DNA from 3 places in the Bacillus sp. T3 genome. Region 1 is predicted to be linked to each of the others. Evidence: predicted binding sites of a transcription regulator. Region 1 holds the regulator's gene; each other region holds the start of a gene.

Evidence for each region. The regulator LexA, encoded in region 1, represses DNA repair genes until DNA is damaged. The targets are predictions, from matches to a motif close to CGAACATATGTTCG.
Region 2: RGF10_RS07705 (Y-family DNA polymerase) is a predicted target of LexA. The motif match lies at 1,579-1,592, and genes of this name have one in related genera.
Region 3: parE (DNA topoisomerase IV subunit B) is a predicted target of LexA. The motif match lies at 1,421-1,434, and genes of this name have one in related genera.

What each region holds. Positions count from the first base shown of each region.
Region 1 covers NZ_CP137761.1:3,438,651-3,441,935, reverse strand. The annotation lists gene glnA (type I glutamate--ammonia ligase) at 1-813, shown strand, start outside; gene lexA (transcriptional repressor LexA) at 1,204-1,827, opposite strand; gene RGF10_RS17615 (cell division suppressor protein YneA) at 1,983-2,297, shown strand; gene RGF10_RS17610 (YneB family resolvase-like protein) at 2,317-3,003, shown strand; gene RGF10_RS17605 (DUF896 domain-containing protein) at 3,047-3,280, shown strand.
Region 2 covers NZ_CP137761.1:1,495,967-1,499,251, reverse strand. The annotation lists gene RGF10_RS07710 (YolD-like family protein) at 1-214, opposite strand, end outside; gene RGF10_RS07705 (Y-family DNA polymerase) at 255-1,514, opposite strand; partial or broken gene RGF10_RS07700 (SDR family NAD(P)-dependent oxidoreductase) at 1,751-2,547, opposite strand; gene RGF10_RS07695 (hypothetical protein) at 2,557-2,865, opposite strand; partial or broken gene RGF10_RS07690 (MBL fold metallo-hydrolase) at 2,878-3,006, opposite strand; gene RGF10_RS07685 (MBL fold metallo-hydrolase) at 3,036-3,285, opposite strand, start outside.
Region 3 covers NZ_CP137761.1:2,473,604-2,476,888, forward strand. The annotation lists gene parE (DNA topoisomerase IV subunit B) at 1-1,284, opposite strand, end outside; gene RGF10_RS12765 (CoA-binding protein) at 1,825-2,238, opposite strand; gene RGF10_RS12770 (glycosyl hydrolase family 18 protein) at 2,374-3,285, opposite strand, start outside.

The sequences.
Region 1 (3,285 bases):
GAGCTTGAAGAGATGGGCTTTGAAATTGAAGCGTCTCACCATGAGGTAGCTCCTGGACAACACGAAATCGACTTTAAATATGCTGATGCATTAACAGCTTGTGACCAAATCCAAACGTTCAAGCTAGTTGTTAAAACAATTGCACGTAAGCACGGCTTACACGCTACATTCATGCCAAAACCATTATTCGGTGTTAACGGTTCTGGTATGCACTGTAACTTATCACTATTCAAAGATGGCGAAAATGCTTTCTATGACACAAGCAAAGACCTTGAATTAAGTGAAGTTGCAACACAATTTATCGCTGGTGTAATCAAGCATGCTCATAGCTTTACAGCTGTTACAAACCCAACTGTAAACTCATATAAGCGCTTAGTTCCTGGCTATGAAGCACCTTGTTATGTTGCATGGTCAGCTCGCAACCGTTCACCACTTATCCGTATCCCAGCATCTCGCGGATTAAGCACACGTGTTGAAGTGCGTAGCGTTGACCCAGCTGCTAACCCATACTTAGCAATGGCTGTATTATTAAAAGCTGGTCTAGACGGAATCAAAAACAAATTGACTCCTCCAGCTCCAGTTGATCGTAACATCTACGTTATGACAAAAGAAGAGCGCGTAGAAGCAGGAATCGATGATCTTCCAGCAACTCTATTCGCTGCATTAGAAAACCTAAAAGCAGACGAAGTCATCGTATCTGCATTAGGTGAGCACATCCTTGATCACTTCATCGAAGCAAAAGAGATTGAGTGGGATATGTTCCGTACGCAAGTACACCCATGGGAAAGAGAACAATACATGAAAATGTATTAATCAATAGAAAAACCGAACCAGGCCATTGGCTTGGTTCGGTTTTTTTATTAGGTAATAATAAGCGGAGAAATTCGGTCTAATTTAAATATAGGCAGTTTAAAAGTACAGATATAAGAGGAGAAATTCCCTCTAATGTATGTAGAGAATGATTAAGAAGCGGATATAAGGGGAGAAATTTCCGTTAAGTGCTCTAATAAAGACAAAATCCAAAGATTTCGATTATATAAACGGAATTACTCCCCTTATTTTAAAGGAAATATTGGTATTTCCCAATTTAAACGGAAAATTTCCGTTTATTTTTCAAACTCCACATCCACCAAAAACCTGCCCCTATAAAACAAAAAAGCCTCAGGACAATCATCCTGAGACCCCAAACGCTATTTTAATAGACTAGTGAATATGACGATATACACCGATAACTTTACCCAGAATCGAAACATTTTGCAGAATAATTGGTTCTAATGATGAATTTTCCGGTTGAAGGCGAATATAATCTTTTTCTTTGAAGAAGCGCTTCACTGTCGCTTCATCATCCTCAGTCATCGCAACGACGATTTCACCATTTTGTGCTGTTTTTTGCTGTTTTACGATAACATAATCACCATCAAGTATTCCCGCTTCAATCATACTATCACCCATAACTTCAAGCATAAAAACCTGCTCATCTGAAGGGGCTAAACGATCAGGAAGAGGGAAGTATTCTTCGACGTTTTCAATTGCCGTAATTGGCACCCCTGCTGTAACTTTTCCGACAACTGGTACATTAATGACATTGCTTCTTGGGATGTTATCTTGTTCGTCGATATCGAGTATTTCAATCGCGCGAGGTTTAGTAGGATCGCGACGAATCAATCCTTTGCTTTCTAATCGGGCTAGATGGCCGTGCACAGTTGAGCTAGAAGCTAGACCGACAGCTTCACCTATTTCACGAACGGAAGGTGGATAACCTTTTTTTCTAACTTCATCTTTTATGTAATCTAATATATTTTGCTGACGCTTCGATAACTTTGTCATTCTTCCCACCTCATATGGTTTTCTACTTGACCACATTATAACATAATTTCTCATACTGATACAAACATAAGTTCGAATTTTGGTTGACACAAACAAGCGTTCGGTTTATACTTTGAGTAGAACATATATTCGATGGGGTTGGGGTGCTAATGTTGATGAAAAAACTTTGGGAACGATATTCTTATGTTATTATTTTAATTGCTATTAGTTATGCTGCTATATTTACTGTTATACATAAATTAGATAAAACGGATGAATTCATAAATATTACGGTTCAGCAAGGCGAATCGCTTTGGGAAATCGCAGATAAATTCTCAGATCGTCACACTATGTCAAACTCGGAATTTGTTTCTTGGGTTAAAGAGGAAAATGGTATTGAAGAGGATGCGATCCATCCTGGTGATTCACTGGTCATTCCGGTAGAGGGTACAGAATATGAACCAGATGTGACTGTGCTTGCTGGTGAGTAATTATAATGAGGTATAAATCATGAAAAAAAATGCAATTATATATTGTCGAGTAAGTACAACAAAGGATACTCAAGAAACATCATTGGCCAGGCAAGAAGAGGAATTAATTGCTTTAGCCCAACAACACGGCTTTCACATACATTCTCTTATTAAAGAGCAAGCAAGTGGGTATGATTTAGAACGCGAAGGGATATTAAAGCTATTATCTTTAATAAAAGAAACAAATATTGATGCTGTTTTGATTCAAGATGAAACGAGACTTGGACGAGGAAATGCAAAGATTGTTCTTCTTCACTGCATTATGAAAGAAAATATTAAGCTCTATTCCGTAGACCATAATGGAGAATTGCAAATATCAGAATCAGAATCAATGGTATTAAAAATTGTGGGCATGGTCGAGGAGTACCAACGGAAATTACATAATATTAAAATAAAAAGAGGGATGAATCGAGCGATTAAAGCCGGATATAATCCTCAGAAAAATCTATCTAATCAAGGAATTAACTCAGGTCGAAAGCAAAAAGAAATACCGATTGAAGAAATAGTAAGATTGCGGAAAAATGAATTAACCTTTGCAGAAATTGCAGCAACGTTAAGGGGCTTCGGATTTAATGTGTCAAAAGCAACTGTACATCGTCGATATCAAGAGTATATGGAGGAAATGCAAAGCCAAGAGGTACCACTTGTCAAAAATCAAGACATTTAGTATTATGGCATTTAGTTGACAGTTTTAAAAAAGGAGTACTGTGATGCAACTAAATGAATTAATAGCTAGAATAAATGAACTTGCCAAGAAGAAAAAAACAACTGGATTAACGCTGGAAGAAGCTAAGGAGCAATCAAAGCTTCGAGCAAAATATTTGGAAACATTCCGCTCACAAATGATGAACACAATCCAGAGCGTAAAGATCGTTGACCCAGAAGGAAATGATGTCACGCCAGAAAAATTAAAGAGATTAAAGGCGAAAAAAGGCCTTCATTAATAGGA
Region 2 (3,285 bases), 1.9 Mb from region 1:
CTAGCTCGTATTGTTGATGATGGTAATGGGTAATCGTTACGGATTGATCAAATTCCATCGCCCCTGCAATGGTTTCATTCATTTGCTCAAGCTGCTGCTCATCCAATTGTTTTCTCGATTCGTACGTGTCTTCTTTGACCCAATCCCGCAGCATTTTTACATGCTCCGGTAGCATCATCGATGTCCATTTTATTCTACCGCGATCGCGAATCATCCCGGCTCACCTACCTCTTTTTTCTAAAAATAAATCATGCTTAACGCTTATGTCCGCCAACGAGCTTCACACGATGTCTGGATGTTCCGGCTTCTGTGTAGGAAACCGCGCGCAACAAGGCACCTGAGCCGAACCGATTGCGAATTCGATCGACGGTGTAGCCAAGCTCATGCTTTTTCCAGCGGTTCATATCAAACAAATTTAATTGCATTTGCTGATCGTCAACGATATTCCCCAAGGCAATCGCAATTTGCCGGACGGTTTTCCCTTGATAATTTTCATGGAAAAGTTCAAGGCAAACCCGATAGAGCTCCATCGTGATGTTGGTCGGCTCTCCAATTGTTCGCGACCGATGAAAGCCGCCACCAAACTCATCCTTGCTGTACGTGATGCTAAGGCTAATCGTCCGCCCTGCTTTCTTGCGATTGCGTGCTCTGCGCGCCACCTCCTCGCACATTTCAAGAATGACGCTCTTGATTTCGTGCTCCTCTTTATAATCGCGGAGCAGGATTTGACTCTTGCCAAAGCTAATTTGCCCTTCGATAATCGGTGCGCCAATTTCTGAAAAATCAACACCCCAGGCATGGTAATAAAGCTGATTGCCCATAATCCCAAATTTCTTTTCTAACTTCTTCAAATCATAGCGTGCCAGCTGACCTACTGTAAAAATGCCCATGCTATTTAACGTTTTTTCCACTTGTCGACCAATCCCCCACATTTCCCGTAATGGTGAGACGGGCCACAGCTTTGTTTGCACATCGTCATATGTCCACTCGGCAATTCCAGCCTTTTTTGCCTCCAAATCAAGGCATAGCTTTGACATCAGCATATTTGGTCCAATTCCAATCGTACAGGTCAGCTGAAACTCCCGTTCGATATCGTTTTTTATTTTTTCCGCAATCGTCCAGGCATCCCCCCAAAGGTTTGCGGCTCCATCGACCTTTAAAAAACTTTCATCGACGCTATAGACGTGAATTGCTTCTTTCGGAACATAACGATGAAACACACGGGTGATTTCCGTGGAGATACGCAAGTACGTTGCCATCTTTGGTTCCTCAATCCGAATCCGCGGATCATTTGGAATTTCAAACATGCGCGACCCCGTTTTAATGCCAAATTCCTTCTTTAACCGAGGCGAAGCGGCCAGCACAACACTGCCTTGCCGCTCCTTGTTTCCAACTACCGCTAAATAGCATTCAAGGGGGTCGAGGCCAAGCATAACGGCTGCGCAGCTTGCGTAAAAACTCTTCATGTCAACACATAGAACGTGCTGTTTTGGCATCTCGCTATAATCCACCATCGCAATCCCTTCTTTATCCAAAATGCGAACATTAGTTCCTTTTTATTCTATTCATTATCTTAAGCGAATATACGTTCGATTTCAATGGAAATTTTTATGGAGGATTTCAGTAGGATTCCTTCTTTATAATTTTTTACAGAGTTTCTTAAGAACAAAAAAACTGCCAATGGTTCACGAAAAACCACTAACAGTCCCTTGATATAACTATTCAACCTGTATTTGTTTAGCTTTTTTCATTATTTCTGATTAAAGGCTCGCTTTCCAAACCGCTCCACAACCCGGGAAAGAGTGTGTAAAAAATGCTGGCGGTGTTCATCCAGCGTGGCAAATTGATTTCGCGCGTTTTGGTGAGCATCCGCTCAACAACCTGGCGCGCGACATATTCCGGCTTCAATACCCAGCGCTGGATATTTGTTAAATAAGTACCCTTTTCATCGGCAATATTGAAAAAATTAGTGGCAATCGGCCCGGGATTAACGGTCGTAACATACACCCCAAGGTCGGCAAGCTCCATGCGTAGACTATTGGAATAACCAAGCACCGCATGTTTTGTCGCCGAATAAACGCTTGATTTTGGCGTTGCCATTTTCCCTGCTTGTGAAGCTACATTGATAATATGGCCGAAGCGCCGCTCGCGCATAGTCGGCAGAACCATGCTCGTACAGGCCATTAAGCCAATCACATTGACCTCAAACATATTTTTGATTTCTTCGATTGTTGATTCATGGGCGGCACGGAAAATACCAAATCCGGCATTATTAACTAGTATATCGATATGCCCTAAACGTTCGAGCACATCTGTAAAGACCACTTTGATCGCATTTGTGTCCGACACATCAAGCTGATAGACAAGCACTTCGACACCGAAGCGCGTCCCAATATCTTGTTTTAACTGTTCAAGCTTATCTATGCTTCTTGCCATTAAAATCAAGCGCGCTCCTGCTTCGGCACAAAGATAGGCCATCTCAGCACCAATCCCGCCAGATGCGCCTGTTATTAACACATTTTTTCCAATAAGACGGTCATTCGCCATACTGACACCTCAATTTGCTTTATATCGATAAGGAAACTCCTTACTTATCATAGTAATTTCCTGCAATGAAAGCAAATAGTCAAATTGTGCAACCGTCTCTGATAAGGTTAAAATTAGCTCCCGCTCATAAATATGCGGAAATAAACGTTGACACACTTCAAATACCGTTAATTCCTCGTGCTTAAGCCATTCTTTCACCTGCATCGCCCGATCATGCTGACGGCTGAGCCGCTTCTCGATTAATGGCTGCACCTCGGTAATATATTCACCATGGCCTGGATAAACGGTATCAATCTCCAAACTGGCGATTTTTTTCAACGAAGCATTTAAGTCCAGTTGTGGACGTGGACGTTCCTGTATTCCTAATTCTGGCGGTTCAAGCAGTGGATTAGGCGATATATGAGGCAGCAGCAGATCCCCGCCAATAAAAGCTCTGTCACTTTCACGGAATAACCCAATATGACTTGTGGCGTGACCTGGCGTTTCAACTACCTTCCACTCTGGTAAGCCAAGTGGCGTATCCCCTCACGGAGATGGCCCGTTAACGTCCGCTCACAGGAGTATTTCGTGGTTCTACGAAACTCGTTCTTTAATGCTAGAAAAGAATCAACCACACCAAATTCAGCTAAGGTTCGCACAAAAAAATCCTCGTTCGTCTTGATAAAGGACTCGCTAATCGTTAACCACGGCTGATTAAGCGGATGTCCGTATACTTCAACGGTTTCAGGAAAATAAGCG
Region 3 (3,285 bases), 970 kb from region 1:
TAAATATAGTTCATTTTTTTGGGGATTACGGGACTGTGCTGGAGTTAATTTACCAGAAAGGACCGCTTCAGAGCGTTTTTTCTTTTTCCCACTTCTTGCTTCTTCACGTGCTTTACGTGCAGCTTCACGTGCCTGATAAGCCTTTACTGATTTTTTTATCAAAAGGGAACTAATATCGGGGTTTTCTTCAAGAAAATAGGAGAGATGTTCCGATACCACCGCGTCTACTGCAGAACGAGCTTCACTTGTTCCAAGCTTACCTTTTGTTTGTCCTTCGAATTGCAATAATTCTTCTGGAATCCGCACGGAAATAATCGCTGATAAGCCTTCACGAATATCCGCACCATCGAGATTTTTATCCTTTTCCTTTAACAATCCTACCTTGCGAGCATAATCATTGAAAATCCGAGTCATCGCTGTTTTTGATCCAGCTTCATGGGTACCACCGTCTTTTGTTCGAACATTATTAACAAAGGATAGTACATTTTCAGAATATCCATCGTTAAATTGAAACGAAAAATCGACTTCAATCCCGTTCTGTATGCCTTCAAAGCTAACAACAGGGTGAAGGACATCCTTTTCCTCGTTTAAATATTCAACAAATGCTTCGATTCCGTTCTCATAATGAAAAACCTCTTGAACATCGTTCCGTTCATCAATCATTTCAATTTTCATGCCTTTTAACAAAAAGGCGGATTCACGCAATCGTTCACATAACGTTTCATAATTGTACGTAGTTGTTGAAAAGATGGTTGGATCGGGTTTGAAATGGATGGTCGTACCTGTTTGGTTTGTTTTCCCGATTTTCTCCAGTGTTGTGACTGGTTTTCCTCCATTTTCAAAACGCTGCTCATAAATAAATCCATCACGTTTAATCGTGACGATGAGCCATTCTGATAAGGCGTTTACGACGGATGCACCTACACCATGCAAGCCACCGCTCGTTTTATACCCACCTTGACCAAATTTCCCACCTGCATGGAGGACAGTAAGAATGACCTCAGGGGTTGGTTTTCCGAGCTTATGCATCCCAGTTGGCATGCCTCGTCCTTTATCCTGGACACTAATTGAATTATTTTTATGGATTTTTACAATGATATGATTTCCGAAACCTGATAATGCTTCATCAACAGAGTTATCTACTATTTCATATACGAGGTGGTGAAGACCGCGGGCATCGGTGCTGCCAATGTACATTCCAGGCCTTTTCCGAACTGCCTCGAGCCCCTCGAGCACCTGGATGGCGTCATCATTGTAATCAAATACTTGCTGGTTCCTTGCCACGAACATACCCCTTTCATACTTACAAAACCTAAATGGTGTTACACCATCATAATCATGGAACACCATGTTGTCTAACTTTGATACTATTCGTCTAATGATTCGTATTTTCCTGTTGTTTTTTTGAAAATATCATTTCAGAACGAACGTTCGAGATAGTATATTTTATCATACAAAGTTGAAGTGTCTATGCTTTATTGTATCGATTTATTTGTTTTTGGCAAACGGTTCTTGGAATTGCTCACGAATTTGTAGAAATTACATGAAACTGCAGACCTTACCAATTTTACCTTTTTTATTGTTTTTTTACATAGCTATATAAATCTGTCAGTTGCTTTCCGCTCCAGGTGCTCCCTTTCCGCGGGGAGTCCGGGAGCCTCCTCGGCGCCTTGGCGCCTGTGGGGTCTCCCGAGACACCTTCTCCCGCAGGAGTCTCGCACCTTCCGCTGCAATCAACAGTTCGCTCAAAATCAACAAGGGTATCAAACACTGCTTTTTACAAAATAAATTGGCATGAGATCGGTCTCATGCCAATTTTCATTCCTATTTGGTTAATGCGTGCTCGACCTTGATACAACGATCCATAATGACCGTGTAGCCTTTTTCTGTAAGCTGTTTAAATACTCCCTCGTGTTCTACACCCAGTTGGGCCCAAAAGATATCAGCATCTACTTTCAGGAATTCCTCAGCTACCTGTGGTAAAAACTCTGAGCGACGAAAAACATTGACAATATCAATATGCCCCTCAATGTCGGTTAAACTAGCAACTGCTTTCACCCCGAGAACTTCTTCTACTTGTGGATTTACAGGAATGATTTCATAACCAGCATCCTGCATAGCTTTTGAAACAGTGTAGGATGTTCGTTCAGGATTGTCACTTAATCCAATTACTGCAATTCTTTTTGCTTTTTTTAAAAATGCACCGATTTGTTCTCGACTAGGATTTTCTATTGCCAAATTTCAACACTCCCACCATCAATAGTCAACTTGTAATATTATTTTACCTATATTAAGGAAATATTCCCATTAACTTGCTTGGCGATGTTTACCGATCTTAACAACAAAATGACATTTAAGCTTAATACATGTTAGTTATTCTTGAGCAACCTCTTTATTTGGTATTTGCAGAGCGGACCAAGCTGTAGGTGCTGCAAAATATCGAGACCAGCTTGCTACACCAGCAAGCTGGTATTTGGTAACCAATTCTGATCGTTTTTTCAATGATACCTCATCTTCAAGCCAAACCTTATAGGTGGCATGATCCGGTTCAGAATAATATTCCGCATAGTTTTGTCCACTCTCTTCATCATAAACAGGAGTAAGCTGATGCTCCTGTAACCACTGGCTAATTTCTGTCATCGACATCGCTTTTGAGGTAACCTTTATCGCACCATCAGCATCGGTTTCTTCCTTCCATAACCTTGTATAGAGCGGAACACCAAGTACTAATTTTTCATTTGGAACTTGTTTGAGCAGACTTTGCAGGTTATTTTCAACCCAAGGCAGGCTTGCCACACTTCCCGAAACAGGAGAACTTCCCCAATGCTCGTCATAGGCCATAACAACTAAATAATCTACGATTTCGCCAAGTTTTTCTCGTTCATAAAACCCTGACCAGTTTCCACTTGATGAAATGAAGGTGATGTCCATTGAAACATACAATCCCGCTGCATGTAAATACGGTGTAGCCTCTCGCACGAATTGCGTAATAAGCGGTCCGTCCTCATCGTTAACGTTTTCGATATCAATGTTTATTCCATCCAAGTGATACATTTGACTAAAGGAAAGAAGCTGACGAATAATGTTTTGTCTTGTTTCGAAATTAGTTAAGGCTGCGTGGGTTAAATCAGGATTAAAGTCATTTGAAAAGAGCCCCCATACCTGATAACCTTTTCCCTTTGCCCAGTTCACATAATCAATTGACGCGATATTATGAACCATACCATCTGCCGCCGCTAGCTTGAACCAAGTTGGAGAAACAATATTAACACCTGGCATATCAGC